2 linked regions of the Fulvivirga ulvae genome follow. Each later gene encodes a partner of the first gene's protein in a complex. Links are inferred from orthologs where the notes say so. Each region holds a gene or a part of one and is shown in the gene's direction. Other genes may lie near its edges.

The links.
Region 2: the proteins of scpA (region 1) and meaB are in contact, whole or in part, in a crystal structure (PDB 8DPB), measured with the Methylorubrum extorquens proteins. The link is inferred for Fulvivirga ulvae from one-to-one orthologs. Residues at the interface, in SOR27001.1 of Methylorubrum extorquens: Glu577, Glu578, Asn579, Asp580, Gly581, Arg582, Arg583, Arg585, His596, Ala604, Ser605, Ala608, Asp609, Gly611, Phe612, Asp613, Val614, Asp615, Ile616, Gly617, Pro618, Leu619, Glu625, Arg628, Gln629, Val631, Glu632, Asn633, Asp634, Glu661; in SOR26638.1 of Methylorubrum extorquens: Arg20, Ala21, Ala24, Arg25, Thr28, Ser32, Arg33, Arg34, His37, Thr98, Gly99, Gly100, Ser101, Ile102, Leu103, Lys106, Thr107, Ala110, Ala113, Ile114, Asp115, Arg116, Ala118, Phe119, Ile120, Arg121, Pro122, Pro124.

The regions. Positions count from the first base shown.
Region 1 is NZ_CP089981.1:3,339,992-3,350,677, reverse strand. Bases 3,281-6,244 are described here. They hold scpA (methylmalonyl-CoA mutase), read left to right. Parts: upstream 3,281-3,681; coding sequence 3,682-5,808; downstream 5,809-6,244. Other genes in these bases: LVD17_RS14125 (CHAT domain-containing protein), read left to right, coding at 5,876-6,244; LVD17_RS14135 (methylmalonyl-CoA mutase family protein), read left to right, coding at 3,281-3,675. Also shown: MocR-like pyridoxine biosynthesis transcription factor PdxR, read left to right, coding at 1-848; chromosomal replication initiator protein DnaA, read right to left, coding at 829-2,247; more of LVD17_RS14135, read left to right, coding at 2,515-3,280; more of LVD17_RS14125, read left to right, coding at 6,245-10,111; LVD17_RS14120 (ion transporter), read left to right, coding at 10,226-10,686. UniProt on the Escherichia coli protein: Catalyzes the interconversion of succinyl-CoA and methylmalonyl-CoA. Could be part of a pathway that converts succinate to propionate.
Region 2 is NZ_CP089981.1:1,229,655-1,240,361, forward strand. Bases 2,926-5,910 are described here. They hold meaB (methylmalonyl Co-A mutase-associated GTPase MeaB), read left to right. Parts: upstream 2,926-3,921; coding sequence 3,922-4,899; downstream 4,900-5,910. Other genes in these bases: LVD17_RS05095 (CHASE2 domain-containing protein), read right to left, coding at 2,926-3,807; LVD17_RS05105 (Dph6-related ATP pyrophosphatase), read right to left, coding at 4,894-5,607; cobC (alpha-ribazole phosphatase), read right to left, coding at 5,617-5,910. In the rest of the region: LVD17_RS05080 (Nramp family divalent metal transporter), read right to left, coding at 1-817; LVD17_RS05085 (Hsp20/alpha crystallin family protein), read left to right, coding at 1,033-1,455; LVD17_RS05090 (hypothetical protein), read right to left, coding at 1,524-2,417; more of LVD17_RS05095, read right to left, coding at 2,530-2,925; more of cobC, read right to left, coding at 5,911-6,162; LVD17_RS05115 (adenosylcobinamide-GDP ribazoletransferase), read right to left, coding at 6,147-6,920; cobT (nicotinate-nucleotide--dimethylbenzimidazole phosphoribosyltransferase), read right to left, coding at 6,917-7,969; LVD17_RS05125 (bifunctional adenosylcobinamide kinase/adenosylcobinamide-phosphate guanylyltransferase), read right to left, coding at 7,971-8,474; LVD17_RS05130 (C1orf53 family protein), read right to left, coding at 8,471-8,626; LVD17_RS05135 (acyl-CoA thioesterase), read right to left, coding at 8,626-9,012; LVD17_RS05140 (YncE family protein), read right to left, coding at 9,143-10,231; LVD17_RS05145 (TonB-dependent receptor plug domain-containing protein), read right to left, coding at 10,245-10,707. UniProt on the Escherichia coli protein: Binds and hydrolyzes GTP. Likely functions as a G-protein chaperone that assists AdoCbl cofactor delivery to the methylmalonyl-CoA mutase (MCM) ScpA and reactivation of the enzyme during catalysis.

The DNA.
Region 1 (10,686 bases):
TCAATGAAAACGACGTGGTGGTAGTAGGCCATAGCAGTTATGATTCGGCAGATTGGAGTATTGAGCATCTCGGGGGCAAATTGAAACGCATTGATGTAGATGAATACGGGCTCGATATTGGTGCATTGGAAAACCTTTTAAAAACTACAAAAGTGAGTGTGGTATACATTACCCCACACCATCATTATCCCACTACAGTTACCCTGTCTGCCAATCGGAGGATACAGCTGCTCGAATTAGCCTTGAAATACAATTTTGCCATTATAGAAGATGATTACGATTATGATTTCCACTACAGTAGCAGTCCGCTGCTTCCTCTTGCAAGCCTCAATCACCATGAACATGTCATCTATATTGGCTCTTTCAGCAAGATATTCGCTCCGGCCATCCGGATTGGCTATGTGGTGTCATCCCGTAGGATCATAGACGAGCTCAGCAAGATCAGGGGCATCATTGACAGACAAGGCGACCCGGTGATGGAGCATGTGCTGGCCCTGGCCATTGAAAACGGGGAACTTCAACGGCACCTAAAGAAAACTCTTAAAATATACCTTTTGAGAAGGAATCTGATTTGCAGGCTCCTAACAGAAAGGCTCGGTGACCATATTGAATTTAAAGTACCGGAAGGAGGCATGGCAGTTTGGGTGAAATTCCGTAATGGACTAAAACCTGATGCCAGAACTTTGATAGATGATTGTTTAAAAAAGGGAGTTTACCTCAATGTAAATCATGATTTTATTGATAACCTCAATGCCATGCGGCTGGGGTTTGCGTCTATAAATGAAGAAGAGATAAATGCGGCTATAGACATTCTGGCCGGGGCCATTATTACACCGCCCGCATCTTGAGCTTTTTCTTCAATTCTTCTACGGAGGCCTTAAATGAAGCATTGGTATCCATCATATCATTGACAGACTGTACAGCATGTATAACTGTACTATGATCGCGACCTCCAAAATGATAGCCGATGGCTTTTAAGGAATGGTTAGTGTATTCCTTTGAGAAATACATAGCTACCTGCCGCGCTATCACAATTTCCTTTTTACGGATCTTGTCTTTTAAGGAGGCTATTTCAACTTTAAAAAATTCTGCAACAGTCTTTTGTATGTAGTCAATACCTACTTCTGTTTCTATATCATGAACGATATTCTTCAGGGTTTGCTTGGCAAGTTCCAGGTCAATATCCACACGATTTAAAGAAGCATGTGCTATCAAAGAGATCAGTACGCCTTCCAACTCTCTGATATTGGTATCAACACTGTAAGCCAGGTATTCTATCACGTTTTCAGGTATGTATATACCATCCGACTGCATCTTACGCTGGATAATTGCCACCCGTGTTTCATAATCGGGCTGTTGCAAATCTGCGGTCAGCCCCCATTTAAACCTGGACAGCAGCCTTTCCTGCAAGCCTTTCAGGTCACGGGGAGGACAGTCGCTGGTCATCACGATCTGCTTACCAGCCTGGTGCAGGTGATTGAAGATATGAAAGAATATTTCCTGAGTTCTTTCCTTACCAGCAAGAAACTGTACATCATCTATAATGAGTATATCCACCTGCATGTAAAAGTTCTGAAACTCCTGCGCCTTATTGTTCCTCAGGGCGTCAATAAACTGATTGGTAAATTTTTCTGATGAAACATATAAGACAAAGCGATCAGAAAGATTATTCTTGATCTCATTACCAATAGCCTGTACCAGATGTGTCTTACCAAGGCCAACACCGCCGTAAAGCATAAGCGGGTTAAAGGAAGTTACCCCCGGCTTTTGAGCCACGGCATAACCCGCCGACCTCGCCAGCCTGTTACAATCACCCTCAATATATGAATCGAATGTATTATTGGGATTTAGCTGAGACTCCTGATACAGAGAGTCTACCGACTTCAACTGAAAAGGAGAAATATACTCGTCTTTACCATTACTGGCATTGTAATTTCTTGAAGGTGTGCGGTTTGGCAGGCTAACAGATAAAGGTGAGGATTTGCTGTTCCCCCTATCTACTATAACCGAATATTCCAGACGAGCTTTCGGCCCCATAACTGCTATAATAGCTTTTTTCAGTACATGCACATAATGTTCTTCAAGCCATTCGTAGAAAAACTGACTCGGAACCTGAATAGTCAAAATATCGTCCGCGCATTTTAAAGGCACGATTGGCTGAAACCAAGTGTTGAAACTTTGCTCCGCCACGTTATCCTTGATTACCCGCAGACAATCACTCCAAACCGTTTCGCAATCAATGTGCATGTATTGTAATTCTATAAGATTGGTAAATCTCCAAACCCTCTAAGAGAAAAGGGTAACAAATTTGTGAAAAAAATCACGAACATGAAAGCGCTCTATAGCTCTATTTTTCAAAGATTTTACACTTATTTTTCCCAAACCAATAAAAGAATACGAATTCTTTAAAATGTATAATTGAATTACCTACGCGGGTAATAATATTATCTTCGCTCACTTCTCATAAGTAATCCAAAACAATTAACTTTACCTTATAACCTTACATATATATTAATGAGTGAACGACAAGAAAATTTATTTATTGACTTTAAAAACTCTCCAAAAGAGGACTGGATAAAAAAAGCCACCTCTGACCTGAAAGGGGAAGATGTTTTTGAAAAATATAACTGGAATTTTAACGACAAAATCACCCTTGAGCCCTACTATGACGAAAGCGATCTGAAATCCATTAAAGGAATTGAAAAATTTCAGAACAGGCTTATTTTAAAAGAAAACCCTACGGGTGAGAACCGGTACTGGGAGAACCTCCAAAAAATAATTGTAAACGACTCTAAAGCAGCAAATAAGCAAGCACTGGAAGCCCTCAATAACGGTGCTGACGGCCTCATTTTTGACCTGACTCATACACAAAATGTCTTACTTACCGATTTGCTTTATGACATTTTATTAGACTATTGCAGTGTTTCCTTCGTAGTGGGAGCCGACTTTAAACAGCATTTATATAACTACACTGACTTAATTGACGATAGGGGCATCGATCACCAAAGTATATCGGGCATTATTTTTTTAAATGAGCCCAACCGGACCACTGGTAATTATCTCGAAGTATTCAAAGCTATCATTAATTTTCCCGGGCTGTCTCTGAACATTAGTTCCGGGGAAAAAGACATTTCAACCGCCATTGCCGACTTACTTCATACGGCTGTTTCGGTAATCAACACTTTGGATGCTGCTGAATTCGATATTCGTCAGATCACTTCAAAGATCTCTTTCAGTTCCCTGGTATCAAAAGACTACTTTGGTGAGATAGCTAAAACAAGGGCATTGAGGAGTCTGTATTTCCAGCTGAGCCACGCTTATAAAGCTGACGACTTTAACCCTGAAGACCTGCACATACATTGTGTTTCGCCTGCATGGGCAGAAGAAAAATATCAGCCTCATGCCAACATGCTAAAATCAACCACCGCGGCCATGTCTGCAATATTAGGAGGGTGCGACAGTCTGTTGACCGAGCCGGAAGACTATGGCAATACGCTCATGGTAAGGATCGCCCGTAATGTAAGTTCTATTCTAAAAGAAGAGTCTTATTTTAATAAAACCACTGATCCTGCCGCAGGGTCTTACTACCTGGAAGTACTTACCGATAAGCTGGCCCGGGAAGCCTGGCTTAAGTTTCAACAAAAAGTAAAACAGGAAAAAGAAAAGATACAATAACTCCATATGCAACCAGATTTTACCCATATAAAATATAATGAATTTACTCCAAAAAAGGAAAATTCACATCAGTCTACTACTACAGCATCTGCCGAAAAAATAGATATACAGTCATATTACTCAAAGAAAGATTTTGAAAAGCTTGAACATACCGGTTTCTCAGCGGGCATACCGCCTTACCTGAGAGGACCGTATTCAACCATGTATGCCGGCAGACCCTGGACTATACGCCAATATGCAGGTTTCTCTACAGCAGAAGAGTCCAATGCGTTTTACAGAAGAAACCTGGCAGCGGGCCAGAAAGGACTTTCTGTAGCATTTGATCTGGCTACACACCGTGGCTATGATTCTGACCATCCAAGGGTAGCCGGTGATGTCGGCAAAGCCGGGGTAGCCATAGATTCGGTGCTGGATATGAAGGTGCTCTTCGATCAGATCCCTCTCGATAAAATGTCTGTTTCCATGACTATGAATGGTGCCGTGCTGCCGGTGATGGCATTTTACATAGCTGCTGCCGAAGAGCAGGGTGTAAAACCTGAGCAGCTTAGCGGAACCATACAAAATGACATTCTAAAGGAGTTTATGGTAAGGAATACATACATATATCCTCCACTCCCATCCATGAAGATCATTGCCGACATTTTTGAATACACCTCCAGAAACATGCCCCGGTTCAACTCCATAAGCATTAGCGGGTACCATATGCAGGAGGCTGGTGCTACCGCGGACATAGAGCTTGCCTATACGCTGGCCGACGGAATGGAGTACCTCAGAACGGGAATTAATGCCGGTATGGACATCGATGTATTTGCTCCGCGCCTGTCATTCTTCTGGGCCATCGGCATGAACCATTTTATGGAAATTGCCAAAATGAGAGCGGGGAGGTTGCTCTGGGCAAAAATTGTGAAACAGTTTAACCCAAAAGATCCGAAATCAATGGCCTTAAGGACGCACTGCCAGACTTCTGGCTGGAGTTTAACGGAACAGGATCCTTATAATAATGTAACCCGCACCTGCGTTGAGGCTCTGGCAGCAGCATTAGGTCATACGCAATCATTGCATACCAATGCCCTGGATGAAGCCATAGCTCTGCCAACTGACTTTTCAGCCCGTATAGCTCGTAATACACAACTCTACCTTCAAAATGAAACCGGTATTACCCGCGTAGTCGACCCCTGGGGAGGCTCCTACTATGTTGAAAGCCTTACCGCCGAGCTTGTAGATAAAGCCTGGGCGTTGATTGAGGAGGTGGAAGAACTGGGAGGTATGGCCAAGGCCATAGAAAGCGGTGTACCCAAAATGAGGATTGAAGAAGCTGCAGCCCGAAAACAGGCCAGGATTGATTCCGGAAAAGATATTATTGTGGGTGTGAATAAATATCAAACTGATGAAGAACCGGACTTTGATATTCTGGAAGTGGATAACACCCGTGTGAGGAACCAACAAATAGAACGATTAAATAAACTTAAGGCTGAGCGTAATCAGGAAGAAGTTCAGGAATCACTTCGGGCTATAACAGAAACTGCGAAATCCGGCAATGGCAACCTGTTAGAGCTGGCGGTGGATGCTGCAAGAAAAAGAGCAACGCTGGGCGAGATTTCTGACGCCATGGAGGAGGTTTATGGTCGTCATAAAGCTACTATAAGATCAATATCAGGTGTATATTCAGGAGAAGCGAAAATGGACAACAACTTTAAAGAAGCTAAAGTACTCTCGGACAAATTTGCAGAAGAAGAAGGCAGAAGACCGCGAATAATGGTGGCCAAAATGGGTCAGGATGGCCATGACAGGGGGGCAAAAGTTATTGCTACCAGTTTTGCAGACCTTGGCTTCGATGTGGATATCGGACCATTGTTTCAAACTCCGGAAGAGGTGGCCCAGCAAGCCGCAGAAAATGATGTACACGTAATCGGAGCCTCCAGCCTTGCTGCAGGCCATAAAACACTGGTGCCTGAGTTGATCAATGCACTAAAAAAACTCGGCAGGGAAGATATCATGGTTATTGCGGGAGGTGTTATTCCTCCAAAAGACTATGACTATCTCTACAAAGCCGGAGTGAGCGGAATATTTGGGCCGGGAACAGTAATTGCCGAAGCAGCTAAGGACATCCTGAACAAATTATTGAAAAGCTAAAAAATTAATAATCTAAATCATTATATTTATATAGGAAAAACCTACCCTAAACTTAAATACACGTGTCATGGATTTTAATTTCAAAAGCTTGAAGACATGTATCGCCCTTGCACTTCTATTATCATTTTCTGTGGGTTATGCCCAGAATTGGGACAAATATCTCAACAAAGCTGATGCCCAATATGAAGAAGGCGACTATGTAAAAGCGAAGAAGACCTTAGCCAAATTCAAGAAAAAATTATCAAAAAAACTCGGCACCAATAACGAATACATGCCGCAATACTACCTTAGAGAAGCCCGGTTTAATTTGGCTGTGGGGGTACTTGTAGAGTTTGATAACAGCATTCAGCAGGCGCTGCAGGTCAGTATGGCTGTTAATGGAGAACATAGTGTAAAACATGCCAGAAACCAACTGGAAATAGCTGAGATCCTGGCACATTATGGCAACTATGTTAGTGCCCAGGAGCATGTAGAGGCAGCGGAGAAAACATTAAAATCGTCTGACCAGTTAGATGATAAAATGCAGGCACAAATAAATCTGACGCGTGCTGAAGTGCTCTCCGGGCAGGGTTATTACAGGCAGGCACTTTCGTTTATTAATAATCAGCTGGATTACTTCCAAAGCAGAGCGGTGCTGAAGGAGACTTATGTAGATGAATCAGGAAAACTAAAGACCAGGAGGCTTTCTGAAGAAGAGATAGGTGAGCGACTGGGTGACTACGCCACCTTACTGACCCTAAAAGCCAATACATTTCGAAAAAAAGGCAACTACAACAGTGCTGACAGCGCGTTTGTAAGGGCAGAAGAATGGATCAGTTCGAATCTGGGTAATACCAGTGTTTACTATATCAACAACCAGTTTTTACATGGCAAACTTCTGGTTGAAAATGGTATAGACGTAGAAAAGATGCCCAACAACATTAAGTTTGAAAAATCCTTATCAAACCTCAAAAGACAACACGAAGAATCGCATTACCTTGCTTTTGAACTTTTTGAGGCACTTTTAAAACAGTATTTGCTTAATGACAACAAAGCCAAATACCGTAATCTGAAGGTGGAGTATGAGAAGGCCATAAAGAGAAATTTCTCCAAAAGCAGCCTGCATTATCTCAACCTTGAAACCCTTGAATTTGACTCCAAGCTTGTTAAAGAAAGAACCAAAAATCTCGAAAACCAGGCCAATGCCATACTTGCCTCCACGCGGGCTCTCCCCAGAAACCACAAAAAGACCATTGATATACTGGATTTTCTGTACCGGCTGGCCAGACAAAACCAGAACTTTCTGGCGGCAGAAAAAAACCTCACTGATATCATAGAAATCAAGAAAGCATTGTATGGAGAAAACTCACCGGAATACCACCTGGCAAAAATTGAACTGGCGAATTACTACCTCGACTTTACCGACAAGATCAAAGAGGCCGAGAATATCTATAATGAAAGCTTCTTTAAAATCGTAAGCAAGGAGATCGACCCATGGCATAAAGATTATGTCAACATACTCAACCATATCTCTACTTTCTATGAAAATACTGATCAATATGCCAAAGCTTCTGCCACTCTTGACAAGGCTCTTGACGCTGCCCGCTCCAAATACGACGATCAGGATCCCGATTATGGTGTTGAGCTTAATGAAATAGCCAGGTTACAGATCAAACTGGGAGAGTACGACAAGGCACAGGAAAATATCAGCAAATCCACAGAAATACTGGAAAGGGAAAGACGTAATGAGAAGCGTGTAGCTGACTATGTCAACGCTATGGAAACAAGCGCCAAATTAAAAGCCATCCAGGGATTGTTTGATGATGCTGAAGAAACACTGGAACGATCCCAGAAGCTACTGACCAGGGCTGAATCTACTGTAAATTATAATGAGCTCAATGCTACCGAGGAACTGGCGAGTCTGTACATTACCCTTGGAAGGTATACCGAGACTGAAAGGCTTTTACAAAAGCTTATTACTACTTACGAAGTACGATATGGCCGCCAATCAAGAAAACTTGTTGCTCCTTTGGTTAACAAAGGCAGGTTAAAATTAATATCAGGTGAATACCCTGAGGCTGAAAAAACAGCCCAACGCTCACTGGCTATCGCGGAAAGTATTTTCGGAAGCAATTCTTCCAAAATGGCCCCTTCGCTTCTGCTGCTTTCGGAAATATATACAAGCATTGGTGATTACGATAAAGCCCAGGCCAACGTGGAGCGTGCAATTAAGATCCAGGAAGCACAATTTGGACGTCAACATGTAGATGTAGGTAATTCTATTACACAGCTTGCTCTCATTCGTTTTTATAAAGGTGACAACCTGAGAGAAGTGGAGAAACTGATGGACGAAGCCAAAAATATAATTGCCGGCAAATTGGGAAACCGAAACCCTCAGTACGCCAACATTTTAACAGAGCTCTCCAAAGTCTATATTTCCCAAAGAAGGTTCGATGAAGCCTTTAATGCCCTTACACTGGCTGAAAACATATGGGTATCAAAAGTTGGCCGTAGAAATAACATCAATGCAGCAAGTATTTATACTCTTACCGGTGATATCTATTACCTGCAACGCAAATTTGATCTTGCTGAAGAGAACTATGAGAAAGCCAAAAAGCTTTACGAAAAATTCTTTAATAACAACCATCCTGAATATGTGAAGATACTTTCCAAGCTAAGCAAAGTATACTATATGGAGGGTGACAGCCGCAATGCAAAAAAATTCATTGAAGAGGCACTGGTAAATTATGGAAACTTTATCCGTGATTTCTTCCCGGCACTGAGTGAAAGGGAAAAAGCCAAATACTGGAATACTATCAGGCCTGATTTCGAGTTTTACAACACGCTGGCCTTTAACCTGAAGGATACTGATAAAAAGGTTATTGGCTCAGTATATAACAACGCATTACTGACAAAAGCTATTTTGTTAAACTCTTCGATTAAGATCAGAGAAAGAATACTAACCAGCAGCGACGAAGAGCTTAAAAGTAAATATAATGACTGGCTGGCCAAAAAGGAGCACCTCACAAATGTACTTTCAATGAGCGTGGAACAGCTCACTGAAAATCAGATCGACCCTGTCGCACTTGCTCATGAGGTAGAGCAACTGGAAAAAGACCTGAGCCAAAAATCAGAGCTGTTTAGCTCAAGTTTCGAAGACAAAACTATCGTATGGCAAAATGTACAAAAGGCCCTCAAGCCTAACGAGATAGCCATTGAGATGGTAAGATATCGCTATTTCGACCATGTATTTACAGATTCAGTGGTGTATGCAGCCATTTACATCAAGCATGAAAAAGAGCAACCCGAGCCGGAAGTGGTGCTGATCAAAAATGGCCATGACCTGGAGAATAAATTATTTAAGTTTTACCGAAACAGCATCACTTTTAAGGTAAAGGACAGGTACTCTTATGACAATTACTGGGCACCGTTAAAAAACATTGCCGGTGCCTATCCTACCATTTACCTCTCTGCCGACGGTGTCTACAACCAGATTAACCTGGAGGCTATACCTGTCAGCGATGAGAAATATGTTATAGACAATTCGAATATCATACTGGTAAGCAACACAAAAGATATTTATCTCAGACAGGTAAAGACACAATTGGTCCAGGAAGAAAAAAGGGCCTCTATGTTTGGAAATCCGGCTTTTTATATGGCCTCTAATTCGGGTGATATAAATGCTCTGCCCGGCACAGAGCGCGAAGTGCGCGAGCTTAGAGACCTGCTAAGCAACAAAGGCTGGACCACAACCTCCTATATGGAGCAGGAAGCCAATGAAGAGCAAATCAAAAGGTTGGATAATCCAAAAGTCTTCCACATTGCCACGCATGGTTTTTTCACACCTGTTAAGGAATTGGAAACCTCGCAGGAGATCATGCAAAGTGAATCGGAGGCAGCTCAAAATCCATTACTTCGGACGGGTCTTTTGCTAACCGGTGCAGGAGATCTTTTGAATAAGACAGCCTACAACTATAATCTTGAAAATGGGATACTTACAGCCTATGAAGCTATGAACCTCAACCTTGATCAGACCGAGCTGGTTGTATTGAGCGCCTGCGAAACAGGACTGGGGGAACTGGCGGTAGGAGAAGGTGTATACGGCCTGCAACGTGCCTTTTTGGTAGCGGGTGCCAAAACCCTGATCATGAGTATGTTTAAAGTCGATGACCGGGCAACTCAATTGCTAATGACCAAATTCTACAAAAAATGGCTGGAGACTGGTAAAAAAAGGCAATCATTCATCGAAGCAAAAAAGGAACTAAGAACGGAATACCCTGACCCTATTTATTGGGGATCGTTTATCATGATAGGCCTGGATTAGCAGGTTTCTTTGCAAACAAGAAAAGCTGTTTCATGTTGATAGTACAGAGACAGCTTTTTTTATTTCTCCTGATTACATTGACTTTAACACCCTAAAAAAGCATTTTAGCACTCCATGGAACAGTCCAAAAATACATCAAAGCAAGGCTGGAAAGAATATCTTCATGAAGTAATTTTTGAAGCCGACACGTCCGAAGGCAAAGCTTTTGATGTCATATTGCTCGTAGCCATCCTGCTGAGTGTGATAGCCGTAATGCTGGAAAGTGTTTCCAGTATCAAAGCAGAGTATGGGGATATCCTTTATATTATAGAGTGGTTTTTTACAGCACTTTTCACCATTGAGTATATAGCCAGATTAGTGGTAATTACTAAACCGGGAAAATATGCCGTTAGCTTTTTTGGTATAGTTGATCTTTTGTCCATTCTACCTACATTTCTAAGCCTTATTTTTGTGGGGGCACAATCGCTTCTGGTCATTAGAAGTATCAGGCTTCTAAGGGTGTTCAGGGTGTTCAAATTAGCCCGCTTCCTGGGAGAAGCATCGCAACTGGCTTCAGCTCTAAAAGCCAGTCGGCC
Region 2 (10,707 bases), 2.1 Mb from region 1 along the record:
CTAATAACTGTCCGGCAAATGCAGGCGCGCTATTGGACATCTCAATGCCACTGCCGTACATAACCAATGCGCCGAGGGATAAAAATATAACGGCCAGCAGGGCAGTAATGGAGTAGCCAATATTAAAATCGAGCAGCGTCTCTTTCAAAGTAGGTTTATATCCGGTTTGTTTGATCCTGGCTTCTGCCCAGAGGCCTGTCCAGGTCGACATATCTACCGCCGTTGGCATCCATCCCATCAGTGCTATTAGGAATATCAATCCGCTGGCACTGTTCAGCTCTTTGGGGACAAACCCCTCTACAGGTTCCGGGCGACCTTTTGCGAAAGCTACAACAACGGCCGTAATGGTGGAGATCAGCAGCACGACGCTTACGATTTTCAGGAGGCTGTCCAGGGCACCGTACCTGCCACTGCCCAGCACAATGATGCAAACACCAAAAATGATCGCTGCCCACCAATTGGTAGTAAGTTCAAAGCCCATAAGGTTGCTTAGCAGGCCTGCAGCCACAAAGGTCACCGCGGCACTCACAATAAACATGGTAACAAGGGTCATGATCCCATAAACCCATAAGATCCACTTACCTACTTTGGCATAGCCATCAAGTATACTTAGCCCGGTAGCACCAGTATAGCGAGAAGAAAATTCGAAAAAAGGATATTTAAACAGGTTGGCCGCAATAACAGCTATGAGTAATGCGAAGCCATAATCAGCTCCCGCACGGGTAGACTGCACCAGGTGAGACACACCAATGCACATTCCGGCAAATACAATCCCCGGCCCTAACGTCTTTAAAAAATTCCTGACCTTATCGTTCATGTTTTAGCAATTAGCGGCACAATATATAAAATTCCTTTTCTAAAACTAAATAGTCAAAACAAGACAAATTGACATTAATATCGTAAGTCATTATGAAAATTAATGACATTGTGTCTTATTTATTTGAATTTTGAGGGCAAAATCCGGTCTGGTACAATTTTCAATTGTGTAGAGTTAAAGTGAAACAAAAACATAAAACTTAAATTTATAAAGCCATGACATTAGTAAGATACAACCCATTAAACGACTTTGTACCAGGTACTTTTGGTGATTTGATCGAGAGTGTTTTAAGAGACAAAACAAACGGTAGTGCCAACTTCAAACCGGCAGTAGATATCTTCAAAGGAGAAAAAGAAATTGAGCTGCAACTTATTGTTCCCGGTATGAAAAAAGAAGATTTTAGCATTAACCTGGAGAACAATGTGCTTGAAATAAGTGGTGAAAGGATTTTAAAAGATGAGTTGAAAGAGAAGCTTCAAAAGCAAGAGTCTAACTACGGCAAATTCAGAAGGGCCTTTACACTTTCCGAAGACATCAACCAAGAGAGCATCAGTGCCAACTATGCTGATGGCATCCTGACCATTAAACTGCCCCTGACAGAGAAGAAAGAAACAAAGAGTATGATCAAAGTTAGCTAAGTGAAGTTGGAGAACAGACAAAAAAAAGAGGCTTCGTAGCCTCTTTTTTTTATTCATTTCTGATAATACTATTCATTTAACCTGTTTCTAAGCAGGAACTCTACATATGCATCTCTGTAGCTTTCCACTTCAGGCGCCAGTTTTATGGCTTCCTCATAGCTGGTCAGGGCATCTATAAGGAGGTTGTTCTCTTCATAAAATCCTGCAAGGATATATTTATTGAGCGCTGTTTCCTGCTTGACATCAGACATAAGGTCATTTAGCGTGGCTTTTACACGCTCAGCATCTGCCTGAGGCAGACGTTTGATAGCATAAGTACCTGATTTCACTTCAGCATCACCTTTTGATGCTACTGACAACAACACCACATTCTCTTTGGAAATCTTGTCATCAGTCAGATCCAGCTCTATATTGGGGTCTTTGGTTTCGATAGAAAGCAGGACGTCGTCAAACATATTTTTCAAGGTAACAATGTAAGTATTCTGACCATCAAGAGAATCCCATCTGATTATAGCATTGTCATTAAACACCCCTACCGAGCTGGGCATGAAAACCTGAATAGCATCACTACTACCTCTATGTACGGCTCCGGTGGCACTCAATCTGTTTTTCTTTCCTTCGGCCGACATTTTACTTAATACAAAATCAGCATACTTACTGGCTACGCTTGACCCTCCTGTACTTACTTTAGCTGCTAGGTCTGTAATTTTATGATTCCCCGGTGCTTTCAATTCCAGAGTCTTTCCGCTCGCATGCACCAAACCCAGATAGGCATTTTCTGAAATAATAAGCTCATCTCCATCCTGCAGTGAGGCTCCGGTTTTAAGCGCTTGCCATTCTGATCCCGATTTTACCTTATTCGCTCCTTTGTTGGCAAGTACTTTAAAAGTATAGCCTTGTCCAAAGGTAGTCCCCACTGTAAAAATGAGCATGAACGTTAAAACAAATACATTCTTTTCCATGAGTTTAAATTGATTTTGATAATCTGAATGGAAACCCGGAGGCATCCAACGTGTTGATTTAAAAATTTTACGATTTTAGTAATAAATAAGATTATTTAAATACCATATACTTTTATACCCTTTTACGGCGAATGGTAAACAGTTGTTTCCGACTTTCTTTGTTAAACAGGTTTTTAACCACACCATAAAAGACCTCAAGTCCGTCTCCCGCCAAAGCGATCGCAGCAAGTGTAATTACCAAATTTAGCTTAAAACTGTATTCACTGAAAACAATTACCATTAAAAATATAATAAGCATTATCTCTGCCAATTGCACCAGTTTGGTAATGCCATCATACCAGTCCGGGACCTTGAAATAAACATAAGAAAATAGCGCTACATTAAGGAAACATATCAATATAGCCACAATTATGCCTATACCTTCTTTATCCGTCAACTCATCGACATAGTCCTCCTTTAAGATCATAGAGACAATATTAGCATGAACCACCACGCCATACATATCCGGATTGGCTTTACCTGCATAGTTTTTATTCAAAGGCGTAAAAAACTTATCATCCCAGGAGGTATCGAAAAAATTCTCCCCCATAAACCCAAAAAGCACGATTTTACCCTTGATCATTTCCGGAACGAAGTTTTCGCTAAACACATCATCCACATCAAGGGCGTAAAACATATTGGGATAACCTGTACGCCCAAAGAAATCCACAAGGTTGCCCCTGTAGTTAATTATTTCCGTGGGTTTATTCCGTTGCTTGAGTTCTTTCACTTTTACCGGATCATATAATTCGGCTACCTGAACGGCAAAAGCCACATGTTCTTTTCCATTAACTATCCGCCTGGTAGGGAAGGCTCGGCAGGTTTTATAATCTTCCTGATTTTCAGCGTCGGTATCAAGGTTAGCAAAGGCCTGATATGCATCCTTACGAAATAAATCATGCGAGACTTCCAGGGAATCATAGATATCATCGCCCTCACGCAACACTTTCAGGGAATCTGACTGAAGCAGTTTGGTAACCATCACCAGGTTTTCCACCTCTGAAAATGCATTGCTAAGGGCAAGGTCACCTAACGTATCTGCACTTCTGAAATTGAAAAAGCTGTCAAAACCTACTACGGCTGGTTTATATTGGTTAATGATCTGAAGTTGCCGGGCTATTTCGGCCCTGCTCAGCATGCCTATATTAATAATAACAATGTTAGTATCCGGAACCGGGTCTTCCCTGAGTTGAGAAAAAGCCACATCGGTCATCTCCATATCGTCCAATGCTTCACCCACCGGATCAAAGGCATCAAAGATCTGGAATTGGGAAACGTTGAAGATCACCCACATGATGCCAAAAATAAAGATAGTTCCCAGGATACAATCTATCCAGAATTTCCTTCCCATAGACACTGTTAGTTAATGTAAGTCGACCCAATTTTGGGCAACGCAATAGTAAAAATATAAATTTTAGGCAGTTTTAAGTAATATAATTTAAATTAATGCCTTGATTTGCTGCGTATGACTTCAAGACGGAAAAGACTGAGTGTAAACGAATATGTGGATGGTGTGCTCGCGGGCAATACCGTAGTTCTAAGCCGTACCATTACGTTGATCGAGAGCAATCTTGCGGGTGACCAGGCACTGGCCGAACAGGTGCTGATCAGGATCTTACCTTATACGGGCAACTCAAAGCGAATAGGCATTACTGGTGTACCCGGTGTCGGCAAAAGTACTTTTATAGAAGCCATGGGCCTGCATCTGGCAGAGATGGACAAAAAGCTGGCTGTACTGGCCGTAGACCCCAGCAGCCAAAGGAGTGGAGGGAGCATATTGGGCGACAAAACCCGCATGGAGCAGCTATCACACCATCGTAATGCCTATATCCGGCCTTCTGCCACTGGGGCATCGCTCGGAGGCGTGGCCAACAAAACCCGTGAGACTATGCTGCTGTGTGAGGCGGCCGGCTATAAAATCATCTTTATTGAAACGGTCGGGGTCGGCCAGTCTGAGGTTGCTGTTAAGGGTATGGTTGACTTCTTCTTGCTGCTGATGCTGGCAGGTGCCGGTGATGAGCTGCAGGGCATAAAAAAGGGGATTATGGAGATGGCGGATGCCATTGCCATTACCAAGGCTGACACGGACAATATTACTGCTTCAAAAAAGGCCAGGGCTGAATATCAGAATGCCTTACATTTATTTCCCCCTTCGGAAACAGACTGGTCTCCCAAAGTATTGACCTGCTCAGCCGTTACGCGGCAGGGTCTGGACGATATCTGGAAAATGATTGAGGAGTATTTCAGCCATATGGGATCAGGCCTGGATCAGCTTCGCAAGCACCAGAACATCAACTGGATGCACGAAACCATAGGCTTTCTGCTAAAAAACAATTTTTACCACAAACCCGAAGTAGCCGAGCGTATACCTGAAATGGAGAAGCAGGTTGGTTTGGGTGAAATCACTCCCCAGGCAGCAGCAAGGGAGCTGATCAGATTATAGAAGCTCCTGAAACCAAAAGCTGGACTTCATTGGGGTGAGACCGCCGTCATCTTCTTTTTTGTTGTACTCGTAGCTTTTTTCCACCACATCGCCCAGGCGAAAATCAACTCGCTTACGAAACACCGGGCCAGCATAAACGAAAGTATGGAACTCACCATTTTCACCACAAGGGTCTACGCCATCTGCTAGACGGTTGAGCCATTCCGCATCGATCGTCTTTCCTACCTGCTCTTTGTCAAACATAGCGGCATTAGCGGCACATACCACCGTTCTAAAACCATCTGCCACAAACTCTTCGACCAGTTGTTGTGTGTCTTCTTTCCATATCGGATATACACCTTTCATGCCTGCCGAACTTAATTGTTTATCACGATAGGCCTTCAGGTCTTCAAGAAAAATGTCACCATACATGATGTGATTTATCCCTTCTTCTTTTTTGGCCATGCAGAAGTTTTTAATTACACGCTCATAGGCTTCATGTGAATTATCTTTGGGCAGGTAGATCTTTTCCAGAGGAATGCCAAGGGCCTCAGCCTGGACTTCAATCAAATGTTCGTGCACTCCATGCAAGCCAACCCTTTTTAATTCGGAGTCAAAAACAGTATGCAGGCTTCTGATATCGTATGCCCCGGTCTCCATGACACGGAATAAGGCATAAGCAGAGTCTTTTCCTCCGCTCCAGCTAATAGTTATTGGTGTTTTAGGCATTTGATCTTATCAATTACTTGTAAAAACCTGTTCATTCAACTCCACTTTTACCACATCTCCGTAGGTTAATGGTCTTTCAAAGGCTCTTGTCAAGGGCAGGCCTTCTACATGGCAGAGAACGATCCGGATAACCACGCTGTGCGTGATTACGGCCACTCGTTTATAATCTTTAGCTACCAGCTCTGAAAAAAAAGCTTTGACCCGCTCATTCATTGCCGCCATGCTTTCACCCGATGGCACGGTAACATTAACAAAATCTTTCATCCACGGGTCAATATGTGCTTTGGGGATGTCATCCCACTTTTTCATTTCCCAGTCGCCGAAGTTAAACTCCATCAACCGGTGGTCAGTGGAAAAATCCTCAGTAAGGTGCATGGTAAGGTGCATGCATCGTTTCAGGGGACTCGTATAATAGGCATCAAACTGGCCTGGCAGCTTTCCAGCCACGGTTTGGAACTCCTCTTGCCAGGTCTCTACCAGATCAAGGTCGGACTGACCATAGCAAACTCCTTTTTCTATGTGTGGGGTGGTATGTCGGATCAGATAAACTTCCATAAAACAAACATTGAAAGATAGAAAATTATTTCTGTTACCTGTTGCGTAGCTCCGAGGCAATCGCCGGTATATCCTTCAATCCACTTATAAAAATAACGATACAAAAACCAGGTAGCCAGCAGAACAGGAAAAAGTATGAGCCAATACCACGGGCTCTGTAGCCGTATTATGGGCAACAACCCTATAACAATGGCAACCACAAAATTGATTGCCGATAATTTTTTGGCCACAGGTTTTACTTTGCTGCTGGCATCTTCCCTTGAATATTCACCAAAGTATATTATAAAAACAGGCGCCAGCCTGCTTACGGTATGCGCAGCGATCAATATGCCGAAAAGCAGCCCTGTTTGCACTTGTTGCGCTATGGCTGAAACCAGCGAGAATTTCATCAGTAAAATGAGTGCAAGCCCCGTTACCCCATACGCACCTATAAGGCTGTCTTTCATGATCGCAAGGATCTTTGATTTTGTCCAGCCTCCTCCAAATCCATCGCACACATCAGCGAAGCCATCTTCATGAAAAGCCCCGGTGATGAGTATACCTGTAACCATAGATAATATAACGGCTACCGATGCCGGAAAAATGAACATAGCCAGCCACAGCACCAGAGCCGATGCGCTACCGACCAGCCACCCGATCAAGGGAAAATATTTTGTGCACTGATTGAGGTATTCTGCCGAATGATCCACCCATTTCGGGCATGGGATACGGGTATAGAACATCAGCGCGGTAAAAAACAGCCGGACTTCGTGTTTCATACCGGCTTCACTTCGTCTTTTTCAGAAACGCCGGCCTCCTCAAAAGAGGCCATTTCATTGAGAAAATTAACGGCTGACTGAATTACCGGATAGGCCACTGCCGCACCTGTACCCTCACCAAGCCTCATATTGAGATGAAGAATAGGTTTTGCATCCAGGAAATCAAGGGCCTTTTTATGGCCGGGTTCTTCAGAAACGTGGCAGAAGATGGCATAATCAAGTATAGCAGGCTGTAGCGCATGCGCCACCAGAAAAGCTGATGTGGCTATAAAACCATCTACCAGTACTACCATACCCAGCTCAGCGGCCTTCATCATGGCGCCGGCCATCATCGCGATCTCGAACCCTCCGAATGTGGTCAGTATATCTATGCTGTCACTTTCGGGTGATAGTCTGTGAAAGTTCAGGGCATTTTGAAGTATATCTATCTTTTTCTGCCACTGGGACTCGTTCAAACCTGTTCCTTTGCCCACACAATCTGCCAAAGGCAACTGGCAAAGCAGGCTGGTGAGCATGCTGGCTGAGGATGTGTTGCCAATGCCCATCTCACCAAAGCCAATAATGTTGCTGCCGGACTGGGAAATTTTAAAGGTCACTTCCTCTCCTGACTTAAAGGCCTGTCCGCATGCTTCCAGGCTCATGGCCTTCTCTGACAAAAAGCTGGCAGTGCCTTTTCCAACCGGTTTTTGTATAAGGTTAGGGTAATCGGGAAGGTCTGCATTAACGCCCGCATCTACAATGTGTAGCTCAATATTGTGCTGTTTGCAAAATACATTAATGGCAGCACCTCCATGAAGGAAATTCTGTACCATCTGTACGGTTACCTCCTGCGGAAAAGCACTGACCCCCTCCCGCGCTATGCCATGATCGGCTGCAAATACTACCATACCCGGCTTTGTCAAATGCGGTGCATCCGTTTGCTGGATAAGAGCTACCCGAAGTGCGATTTCCTCCAGGGCACCCAACGCTCCCAGTGGCTTGGTTTTGTGGTCTATTTTATGCTGAATTTTGCTCAGTATCTCGCGGTTGCATGGTTTTATACTTGCCATATCATTTAACTTTTAAAGGGATTCCTGAAACCATAAAGTACGCTTCCGTTGCATTTGCTGCAATAAATTGATTGATCCAGCCCTGGCACTCCACAAAATCGCGCCCGGCCTTGGTACTGGCATGCAGGCCCATGCCCAGCTCATTTGTAATGATGATCAGTACGCCTTGATAATCAAAAAGCTTAGCCACCTCTGCTCTCGCCTCTTTCATTATGGCTTCTTTATCGCCTTTGTATTTTGAAAAGTAATTGGTGAGCCATAGCGTAATACAGTCTACTACCACTACTCCATGTTCAGGCAATACCTTTGCAAGCTCAAACTGCTCTTCGATATTCGTCCAACGCTCATCCCGCTCCTGCTTGTGCCGCTTCACCCTTTCTTCAAAATCATCGTCCCAGATCTTGGAGGTTGCCAGGTAATAGGGTGTATCTGTTTTGGAAAGTGCCAGCTCCTGAGCATACCTGCTCTTCCCACTCCTTTCCCCGCCTGATATGAAAATGATCATTTTTTCTTCTTTTTAAAACCATAGGGACAATGCCTGCACCCACTCTGGCAGCAATAACCCCGTTTGAGGTGATAGGCCTCAGTGAATACATACAAGCCATTTTCAATGTAATACATCGGCTCTTCCTCCTTGCTCCCCTTCCCGCTTTGCATTACAGTACGCTCACCGGTTTTTTATCATCATCAATAGCCACAAAGGTGAATTCACCCTGAATAGCATTCTCCCTGTCTTCACTGTACATCTGCTCAATGAAAATATCAACCTGCACTTTCAGGCTTGTTTTACCCACATGGGATACCGTACCGATCAGCTCGACCAATGTGCCTGCCGGTATAGGATGTTTAAAATCCACTCGTTCTGAAGAAACAGTAACTACACGCTTCCGGGAAAACCGGGTGGCCGTAATAAAAGCCACTTCGTCCATCAGTTGCAATGCCGTACCTCCAAATAGGGTATCGTAATGGTTGGTGGTGTTGGGAAAAACAGCTTTGAAAATTGAGGTTTTCGATTTTTCTATTCTTGTGGCAATATCGGTCATATAATCATTGGTTAGTTGTAAACCCATTCTATAGAAGCCTTAATTACTTCATGCCCACAAACTTAATCCAAATAGGATTGATAAAAGCAGGGTATTAAAGCCTCTACAAAATGTCTCTGGTTTATCTTAATTATTTAAATGCGCATCCGTTAGGTGCAATACCTGCAGTGTATTGGTCGATCAGCTTACCTGTATTATCATATCGGTAGACTGTACCGGCCGAGCTAAAGTTAGGAGCCTCAGTTCCAATCACATTGTCGGTTGAAGGGTCGACAGAAAGGCCATAAAAGGACTTATCGATAAATGGTGAAGCGGGTAACTCAGTGGCGTCGATGCTCATGGTATATACTGCACCTGAATAGTTGAAATAGAGCTGGTCTGCTGCATTGTTCATCACCAGTCTGCCAAGCCCCGTATATACGCTGGCTGCATCTAACTTCAGGGCTACTTCATCATTTACAATTTTAGCAAGGAAAGCAGGGGTGCTGTTGGCCTCATCCACTGACCAGTCAGGATTGTAAACTGTCTTGCCACTACCTGTTACCCAAATATTATTGTTTCGGTCTACTTTCAATGCTGAAGGATTATCCCCAACAGTAATGCTACCAACAACCTGGTCGGTATTAATATCAACGATCACAACTTTATTGTCGTATCCCCAGCCTCCGTTGTTGGCTACATATATTTTATTTCCTAACCTGACCATTTCATTAGCTCCCTGGCCAACGTCAATGGTTTTGGTAACTTCAAGAGCATTCAGGTCGATAACTTTAACCGTTCCTGTTACGCCGTCTGCACCCCAATCCGTTACATAGCCCTTATTTTGGTCTATACCAAGAAAATACCGTGGGGAAACTATCCCTGCATCCTTGTTAATTGTTCCCAATGAACCGAAATTCTCAGCATTAATAACCTCAATCTTACCTGAGTTTTGAACTACAATATAACCATTACCATTATAGATGCTCATTGATTGCGCCTGATCCCCCAAGGGCCTTTCCGCATTTTCAAGAAATACATCATTGATCATAGTATTGGTAGCCTTGTCAAAATATGAAAGGCTGGCGTCGCCATTGCCAAATCCGCCTTCATTGATCACAAAAAAGCCTTCCTGACCAGGCAATGGCCCCACACTGTCATCATCAGAACATGACGCGAACAAGCTGGAGGTGGCCACTAAAAGGCCAAATAATACGCGTTTTAAAAACTGGTTTTTCATTTTGGTTTATTCTCTAATTAAATTGATATATGATACTTAAATGATAGTTCCTTCGTGGCATAGGCCGTGCATTACGGATCTCATAGTCTTCGTTAAAGGCATTTTTTACCTGACCTGAGATTCTTAATGTATGTTTTTGAGATAACAAGAACTTATAAGAAGCTGAAACTCCGGTCAGTGTGTAAGGGTCTATTGATCTTCTATTATCTCCGGTAACATATTGCTCGCCTATATAGAGCTGGTTTATTCCTAATGTGAAATGTGCATGGACTAAATTCAGCGAAGCCTTCCCTTGATGCAAAGGCGTATAGATTACCTGTTTATCCAATTCTTGTAGATTACCGCCCTCACTGATCTCCTGCTTGGTGGATTTTGTATAACTATAATTGCCCCAAAACTGTAGCTTCCAGTCGTCTGACAGTCTGTATCCATATTTTAAAATAAGCTCTGCCCCTCGTGCCCAGATTTTCTGCACA